4 regions of the Ensifer sp. 22521 genome follow, and region 3 is predicted to be linked to each of the others. Evidence: predicted binding sites of a transcription regulator. Region 3 holds the regulator's gene; each other region holds the start of a gene.
The links. Region 3 encodes LexA, which represses DNA repair genes until DNA is damaged. Its sites were predicted from a motif close to TGTTCNNNNTGTGTTCNG; they were not measured.
Positions count from the first base shown of each region.

Region 1: the regulator LexA is predicted to act here: its motif matches at 837-854, upstream of ACTJKE_RS17705 (DNA recombination protein RmuC).
Region 2: the regulator LexA is predicted to act here: its motif matches at 1,172-1,189, upstream of ruvC (crossover junction endodeoxyribonuclease RuvC).
Region 4: the regulator LexA is predicted to act here: its motif matches at 989-1,006, upstream of ACTJKE_RS18270 (ATP-dependent helicase).

Region 1 covers NZ_JBQENM010000010.1:231,758-233,959, reverse strand. Annotated here, with positions in the region: gene ACTJKE_RS17705 (DNA recombination protein RmuC) at 1-804, opposite strand, end outside; gene def (peptide deformylase) at 956-1,480, shown strand; gene fmt (methionyl-tRNA formyltransferase) at 1,662-2,202, shown strand, end outside.
Region 2 covers NZ_JBQENM010000005.1:264,923-267,124, forward strand. Annotated here, with positions in the region: gene ACTJKE_RS09160 (HAD hydrolase-like protein) at 1-51, shown strand, start outside; gene ACTJKE_RS09165 (LLM class flavin-dependent oxidoreductase) at 60-1,061, opposite strand; gene ruvC (crossover junction endodeoxyribonuclease RuvC) at 1,233-1,745, shown strand; gene ruvA (Holliday junction branch migration protein RuvA) at 1,865-2,202, shown strand, end outside.
Region 3 covers NZ_JBQENM010000009.1:41,489-43,690, reverse strand. Annotated here, with positions in the region: gene ACTJKE_RS15300 (hypothetical protein) at 1-273, opposite strand, end outside; gene ACTJKE_RS15295 (hypothetical protein) at 394-690, shown strand; gene lexA (transcriptional repressor LexA) at 937-1,662, shown strand; gene ACTJKE_RS15285 (hypothetical protein) at 1,753-2,085, opposite strand.
Region 4 covers NZ_JBQENM010000011.1:29,374-31,575, reverse strand. Annotated here, with positions in the region: gene ACTJKE_RS18275 (NAD-dependent succinate-semialdehyde dehydrogenase) at 1-496, shown strand, start outside; gene ACTJKE_RS18270 (ATP-dependent helicase) at 1,122-2,202, shown strand, end outside.

The sequences.
Region 1 (2,202 bases), on a different contig from region 3:
ATGCTCGTGGATTTCGGCGAAGATCGATTCCGATGGCACGAAGAGGAAGGCGGTGTCCTGTGTCTCTCCGGGGATCAGGTATTTGCTGGCGATATCGCGCACATGGGTTTCCATGTCGCGGCGGAAGAGTTGCGCGATCTGTTGGCGGCGTTCCGCATTCGGGGCATCCCGCATCGCGTTCCAGGCTTCCAGCGGAAATTTCGCGTCGATGACGAGCGCCGGCTGGCCGTTCGGCATGCGGATGGTGCAATCGGGTCGTGCGCCGTTCGACAGCGTCGTCTGAAATTCAAAGGCGCCCATCGGCAGCCCATCGGCGATGATCGCCTCCATGCGTGACTGGCCGAAGGCGCCGCGCGTCTGCTTGTTTGAAAGGATCGCCTGCAACCCGGCCATGTCCTTGGCCAGCGACTGGATGTTGTTCTGGGCATTGTCGATGACCGCCAGGCGCTCCTGCAGCCGCCTGAGGTTTTCGTGCGTCGCCTTGGTCTGTTCGGTGATCGAAGTGCCGATCCGATGGGTCATGCCGTCGATGCGCTGGCTGAGGGACTGGTTGAGTTCGGCCTGCCGGGCGCCGAACACCTCGGCCATGGCGGCAACCCGCCCCTGCATCTCCGTCTGGGCCGCAAGCAGCATCGCCATCTGCTCCTGCCGTTCTTCGTCGCGAGTATCCCGACGCCGCGAAAGCGCCATCAGCAGCGCGACTGCCACCATCAGACCGCCGGCGATGGCGAGATGGCCCAGCGTGACCGGCAGAGTGCCGATGAAAAACAATGGCTGGGAAAGGTCGATGGGCGCTGGTTCCATGGTGTAAGCCTAACAGATTCGCGGATGTTTTATAGATCAAAACATGAACATCTGTACCGTGCGGTTAACGCGAGGCCATGGGAAAACGGCCGCTGAGGGTGGCAAGGCAATTTTCTTGCACGCCGGTGGAAAGATCGGCTATGGGAGCAGCATGACGATCAAGCCGCTTATCATCCTTCCCGATCCTGTGCTTCGCCAGGTTTCCACGCCGATCGAAACCATCGATGCGGACATCCGCCGTCTGGCCGACGATATGCTCGAAACCATGTATGACGCGCCCGGCATCGGCCTTGCCGCGATCCAGATCGGCGTTGCCAAACGCATGCTGGTGCTCGACGTTTCGAAAGAAGGCGACGACAAGACCCCGCTCGTTTTCATCAATCCCGAGATCGTTGCTTCGTCCGATGAGCGCTCGGTCTACGAGGAAGGCTGCCTGTCGATCCCGGACTTTTACGCCGAGGTCGAGCGCCCCGCGGCGATCACCGTCAAGCATCTCGACCGTGACGGCAAGGAACAGATGATCGAGGCCGATGGCCTGCTCGCCACCTGCCTGCAGCATGAGATCGATCACCTGAACGGCGTGCTGTTCATCGATCACATCTCCAAGCTCAAGCGCGACATGGTGATCCGCAAGTTCACCAAGGCCGCCAAGACGCGCGGTGCGAAGGCGATCTGACGCCGACCACGTAAGCGGTCGCGAACAGATCGCGCGATGGCACGATTTGAGGGCGGGGATCCACTGAGCAATCCCAGGAAAGCGTGAAACGGTTTTCCGCCCGGGGTTGTCCTGTTTCAGAGAATGAGATCATTTCGCTGTTTCCCCGCATGAAGTGATCTGAAAGGACGGAGTTACCGCCTTGTCACTTCGCATCATCTTCATGGGTACGCCGGAGTTTTCGGTGCCGACGCTGGCGGCGCTTGCCGAGGCTGGCCACCAGATTGTTGCCGCCTATACGCAGCCGCCGCGGCCGGGCGGCCGACGCGGGCTCGATCTGCAGAAGTCGCCGGTGCACCAGGCGGCCGAGCTGCTCGGCATCCCCGTGCTGACGCCGGTCAACTTCAAGGACGAGCCGGATCGCCAGACCTTCCGCGACTTCGACGCCGATGTCGCCGTCGTCGTCGCCTATGGCCTGCTTCTGCCCGAGGCGATCCTCACCGGCACCAAATACGGCTGCTACAACGGCCATGCTTCGCTGCTGCCGCGCTGGCGTGGTGCTGCCCCCATCCAGCGCGCCATCATGGCCGGCGATCATGAGACCGGCATGATGGTGATGAAGATGGACAAGGGGCTCGATACCGGCCCCGTCGCCCTCACCAAGGCCGTCCAGATCGGCGAGACGATGACGGCGGGCGAATTGCACGACCGGCTGATGCAGGTCGGCGCCGGCCTGATGCGGG
Region 2 (2,202 bases), on a different contig from region 3:
CGGTTCTTTTCACGCATGGACGAAATCGCCCCGGCCTTCGGAGCGATCTGATTGCGGCTTCATGCGGCCTTGACGAGTTCCTTCTGCGCGTCGGCGAAGAGGCGAAGCGAATGCAGGCGCGCCTCCATGTCGAAGATCGGCATGGAAATGATCAGTTCATCGGCCTTCGTCTGATCGAGGAAGGTTCCGATTTTCCGGCGGATCGTCTCGGGCCCGCCGACGACGGCATACATCATCGAATGGTCGACGAAGATCTTTTCGTCATAGCTCCAGAGCCCATCCATCGATTGAACCGGCGGCGGGAACTGTCCGCGCGCATTGCGCCGCAGCGCCACGAAGGATTGCTGCATCGAGGTGAAGAGATAGTTGGCCTCTTCGTCCGTATCGGCGGCGACGCCCATGACACCGACCATGACATGCGGCTTGTCGAGCGTCTCGGACGGCGTGAAGCGCTCGCGATAGATCTCCAGCGCCGAAAGCAGCATGTCTGGCGCGAAATGCGATGCGAAGGCGAAGGGAAGGCCGAGCATGCCGGCGAGGTGAGCGCTGAAATGGCTTGAGCCCAACAGCCAGATCGGCACGTTGGTATCGGCGCCCGGAACGGCGATGATCTTCTGATCCTCTGCGACAGGGCCGAGCAGGGCCTGCAGTTCCACGACGTCGTTCGGGAAGTTGTTGCCGCTTGCTTCCATGTTGCGCCGCAGCGCCTGGGCGGTGCGCATGTCGGTGCCGGGTGCGCGGCCGAGGCCGAGGTCGATGCGGCCGGGATAGAGTGCGGCCAGCGTGCCGAACTGTTCTGCGATCACCAGCGGCGAATGGTTAGGCAGCATGATGCCGCCGGAGCCGACGCGGATCGTCTTCGTGGCTGCGGCCACATGCGAGATCACCAGCGAGGTCGCCGCACTGGCAATGCCTTTCATGCCGTGATGCTCAGCGAGCCAGAAGCGCTGGTAGCCGTTTTCCTCGGCAGCCTGGGCCAGACGGCGCGAGTTTTCGAGTGATTGGGCGATGCTGCCTCCTTGCGTGATCGGGGAAAGATCGAGGACGGAGAAAGTCGCCATGGCATGGAGCCCTTTATTGAGGGAAATTGATGAAAGGCTATGTAAGCTCAATTTTCCTCAATCCAAGGGCAGTGGCGAAGAAATCCTGAAGCCCGTCTCACCTGTGCGTATGTTTTTGTTTTGTTCACTTTTTGCTGGCAGCGTCCGGGCGAGCATCATAGGGTGAATTTCATGCAGAACACGATTCGCATCATCGGCATCGATCCGGGCCTCCGCCGTACCGGCTGGGGCATCATCGAGACGCTCGGCAACTCGCTGCGCTTCGTGGCCTCCGGCACGGTGACCTCCGATGGCGAGATGGATCTCGCCTCGCGACTCTGCCAGCTGCACGACGGGCTTGCCGAGGTGGTGCACAGCTACCAGCCGCACGAGGCGGCGGTCGAACAGACCTTCGTCAACAAGGATGCAACCGCGACGCTGAAACTCGGCCAGGCGCGTGGCATTGCGATGCTTGTGCCGGCGCGCGCGGGCCTCAGGGTCGCCGAATATGCACCGAACGCGGTCAAGAAGGCTGTGATCGGCGTCGGCCACGGCGAGAAGCAGCAGATCCACATGATGATCAAGGTTCTGATGCCGAAGGTCGAATTCAAGGGCAACGATGCGGCGGACGCATTGGCCATCGCCATTTGTCATGCTCACAACCGCCAATCGGTGACAAGCCGGCTCGCCGCATTGATGGCGTAGTTGCAGCAGATCTAAAGTGTTAAAGCGACCTTAGCGAGTCTTGTAGACGCGCGGCACTGTAGACAAGAAATTTTCCGATGGTCTGAGCGACCATCCCAGCCCACCGCGAGAGACGCCATATGATCGGCAAATTGAAGGGTACCATCGACGAGATCGGCGAGGATCATGTCGTGCTCGACGTGCATGGCGTCGGCTATGTCGCCTTTTGTTCGGCGCGCACGCTGTCCAAGCTCGGATCGGCCGGCGAGGCGGCGATGCTCTTCATCGAGACCTATGTGCGCGAGGACCAGTTGAAGCTCTTCGGCTTTCTGACTGCGCTGGAGCGGGAATGGTTCCGCCTCCTGCAAAGCGTGCAGGGCGTCGGCTCGAAAGTGGCACTCGCGGTACTTTCGACCTTGACGCCGGGCGAACTGGCAAATGCAATTGCGTTGCAGGACAAGACCTCGGTCTCGCGTGC
Region 3 (2,202 bases):
CTCCTTCCAGATATTCGAACGCCCTTCTTCAGCAGCGGCCGCTCCCGCCGCCACCAACAGACAGAGAACCGCCAACGACAATCTACGCATGCAACCACCCCATTTTTCCCGCAACCTGTCGAGACGTGCGGCATCTTCACAACACGGATTTGTGCACGCCGGCAGCGAGGCCGCGACTTGGCGCAACCCAAGCGATTGCAGCGCGGACGGCGCGCCAGGCTGAGGCGGCTTCGCCGCTGCGTGCCCCTGGCGCAAAACGGCCACAGCCTGCACTCAAAGAGCTGTTGAACACATGACAGTGATCGCCAAGCTTGCTGGACTTCGGAACGAAAGCGCGGTTCACATCGTTAACCGCCCCGTAGTCCCACCCTTGCATCAAAGTGGACGATCACCGTGCTTGCCGCCCTGCTTCTCGCTTCGATAGTCGCGTCGCCTAATATGCCTGACGTCAAGCTCAGCGCCGCCACGGTGGACGAACTTCAGACCGATTTCGAGAGCGCCGTGCCGTGCCATCAGATCGATGGACGCAAGGTGTGGAAGGGTGCGATCGCGTTCTACATCCAGTCGTTCGTCTATGATGGCGACAGGCCGGTCGCGACCGATGCGGCGGATGCCGTACTTCCAGAAGACAACAGCGCCGAGACGGTGAAGGAATTCGAAGACGCCTGCGCCGCCACGCAGCCGGCCTAGCCTCTTTGCACAAAAACGCTCGCGATTCGTTCGAATCGCCGTGCCGTCGCGCAACGCGCTGCCCCACGGCCCTCCGTTTGGGCACGATCATCGCCCAAACCCGCTCTGCTCCCGTAAAAGTGACCAATCGACACGCACAGACGCGCCAATTGTCTGAATTCACGGAATTTTAGGCACTTGCGGAACACATATGGAACAGATAGTGTCTGTTCTTGATTTGTTTCACGCCTCTGGGAGCGACGTGCCATGCTGACCCGCAAGCAACAGGAATTGCTTCTCTTCATTCACGAACGCATGAAGGAGTCAGGCGTCCCACCATCATTCGATGAAATGAAGGATGCGCTCGACCTGGCGTCGAAGTCCGGCATTCACCGTCTGATCACGGCACTCGAAGAACGCGGGTTCATTCGCCGTCTGCCGAACCGAGCCCGCGCGCTCGAGGTCATCAAGCTTCCGGAAGCCTACGCGTCAAGCCAGCAGCAGCCCCGCCGCGGCTTCTCGCCCAGCGTGATCGAGGGCAGCCTCGGCAAGGCGCCAGCGGCCGCTCCTGCCGCACCGCCAAAGCCCACGCCCGTGGCCGACAACACATCGGTTTCCGTCCCGGTCATGGGCCGCATCGCTGCCGGTGTGCCGATCTCGGCGATCCAGAACAACACGCACGACATTACCATACCGCTCGACATGATCGGCAACGGCGAACACTACGCTCTCGAAGTCAAGGGCGACTCGATGATCGAAGCCGGCATCTTTGACGGCGACACGGTGATCATCCGCAATGGCAATACGGCCAATCCCGGCGATATCATCGTGGCGCTCGTGGATGATGAGGAAGCGACGCTGAAGCGCTTCCGGCGCAAGGGCGCATCGATCGCGCTCGAAGCCGCGAACCCTGCCTACGAAACAAGGATTTTTGGGCCCGATCGGGTGAAGATCCAGGGCAAGCTCGTCGGGCTGATCCGCCGCTACCACTGATTCCGAGGGAAACCTGGCATCCGACCGAGCCTCGCCACCGCTTGCGGCTGCGAGGCTCTGTTTATTGAAGGCGACCTGAAGGCACGCCTCTTACTCGTGGATGGTGTACTCGCCGAGCTCGCAGAGGTCCTGCATGTCTTCGGTCGTATCGAGGCCGGAGCCTTCTTCGAACTCGAAGCGCATGTCGTACTTGCAGACCTCCCGGCCGTCGGCGATGGTGATCTCCATGTCTTCCCCTGGGTTCAGCACCTGCCGGCCGAAAACATCGTCTTCCCACTCATTGACGCCCACAGGCGACGTATAGAAGTTCGTCAGCACTGCGTTGGTGTTGTTCTTCAGCTTGAAAACCAGATCCTCTGCCTGCGCCTCAAATGTGGTCGCAGCGAAGAGGGCCAAGGCCGTCAGGACAAGTTTCGTCTTCATATATGCGATTGCCTCCGTTTTGATGATGACGGACGCTACCGATGCGGCTGATGTCAGCGGAGTCATCGTTCCCCCTCTACCGATTTCACCGAAGCGATAAGATCCGATAGTGGCTTA
Region 4 (2,202 bases), on a different contig from region 3:
CAACGGCCTTGAGACCGGCATAGACATGGGGCCGCTGGCCAATGAGCGGCGCATCCCGGCGATCGAAAGCCTGGTCGCCGACGCCGTGGAGCATGGCGGCCGGCTGGCAACCGGCGGGCATCGCATCGGCAACCGAGGCTATTTCTTCGAGCCGACGGTGCTTGCCGACGTTCCGGTCAGCGCCCGTATCATGAATGACGAACCCTTCGGTCCCGTCTCCATCATCAACCGCTTCAACGAGCTCGACGAAGCGATCAACGAGGCCAACCGCCTGCCGTTCGGGCTTGCGGCTTACGCCTTCACCGGCTCAGAGCGAAGCGCCTATCGCCTCGCAAGCGAAGTCGAGAGCGGAATGATCTCGATCAACCATCTCGGCCTGGCGCTGCCGGAGGTGCCCTTCGGCGGTATCAAGGATTCCGGCTACGGAACGGAAGGCGGCTCCGAGGCGATCGAGGCCTATCTGGAAACCCGCTTCGTCACGCGCAAGAGCGTGTAACCGCGCTCGATCATCTCCCGCGCGCGCCCGGCGCGCGGGAAATGCTGCGTGTCACCCAGCAAGGGCACGAGAGCCGCCCGCAGAAGTAGCAGTCTTAAATTTACTCCCCTGTTACGAAGTTTGCCCACCATCGGACCCATGGCATGATGCCTATGGGAGAGCACGATGGGTTATGATTGGAATGGCGCACGCGGGCGCCGCATGAAGATCGCACGATTTGGTACGGCCGTCGCTCTGGCAACCTTGTTGGTGTCGGTCGCTGCGCAGGTCGTGGCCCGGGCAATCTAAACACCGACGGGTTGGCTTGTTCGGCGCACCGAAGGCCAGGTCGAAGGTTTCCGAACACGGTGACTAATAGCCCCCGGATCTGCTTCTCGAGATCGAAAATTCGGCCGTCCACGGCTCCCCTCCTCGATGTTCCGGATATTCTGCGGCATAGCAGCCTGGTGAAAGCCCGGCCTGCCGGGTTTCCAGCGGCAATCGAAGCTGATACGTTCCATTTTTGTTCCGAGTCATCTGCTTCGGGCGAAGGGTTTGAGACCGTGAAGCGGAATCCGCGAATTCTTTCAAGGAGATGAAACGGAACGAAGAATTTGGCAATCTTGCTGACAACGCCTGGATACGTATGAGCGCCGCCTATCTCGAAAAACTGAATGACCGCCAGCGCCAGGCGGTGATGCATGGTGTGGGACTGCCGCAAGGCCAGGTTGGCGGCCCTCTGCTGATTATTGCGGGTGCCGGTTCGGGCAAGACGAATACGCTCGCTCACCGGGTGGGACATTTGATCGTCAACGGCGCCGATCCGCGTCGCATCCTGCTTATGACCTTTTCACGACGGGCGGCTTCGGAAATGAAGCGTCGGGTCGAGCGGATCTGTCGCCAGGTCATCGGCGACAATGCTGCGGTCATGACAGACGCGCTCTCCTGGGCGGGCACTTTCCATGGCATCGGCGCGCGTATCCTCAGGATTTATGCCGAACAGATCGGCCTCGGCCAGGATTTCACGATCCATGATCGCGAAGACAGCGCCGACCTGATGAACCTCGTTCGCCACGAGCTCGGTTTTTCGAAGATGGAAAGCCGCTTTCCGACCAAGGGGACCTGCCTGGCGATCTATTCGCGCGTCGTGAACTCGGAAAGCTCGATCATCGACGTGTTGAAGACGGCGTATCCTTGGGCTGCGAACTGGGAAGAGCAACTCAAGGAACTGTTTGCAGGCTACGTCGAGGCCAAGCAGGCGCAGGACGTCCTCGACTACGATGATCTGCTGCTTTACTGGGCGCAGATGGCTTCCGACGCGGAACTGGCGCAGGATATCAGCAGCCGTTTCGATCATATCCTGGTCGACGAATATCAGGACACGAACCGCCTTCAGGCCTCGATCCTGCTGTCGCTCAAGCCCGAGGGCCATGGCCTGACGGTCGTCGGAGATGACGCCCAGTCGATCTATTCCTTCCGGGCCGCGACGGTCCGCAACATCCTCGATTTCCCGAATGCGTTTTCGCCGGAACCCGCCGACGTCATCACGCTCGATCAAAACTATCGCTCGACCCAGCCGATCCTGGCTGCCGCCAACGGCGTCATCGGGCTTGCGCGGGAACGGTTCACCAAGAACCTCTGGACGGACAGGCAGTCGGAGCAGCGCCCGCAGCTTGTCACCGTCAAGGACGAGACGGACCAGGCCGCCTATATCGTGGAGCAGGTTC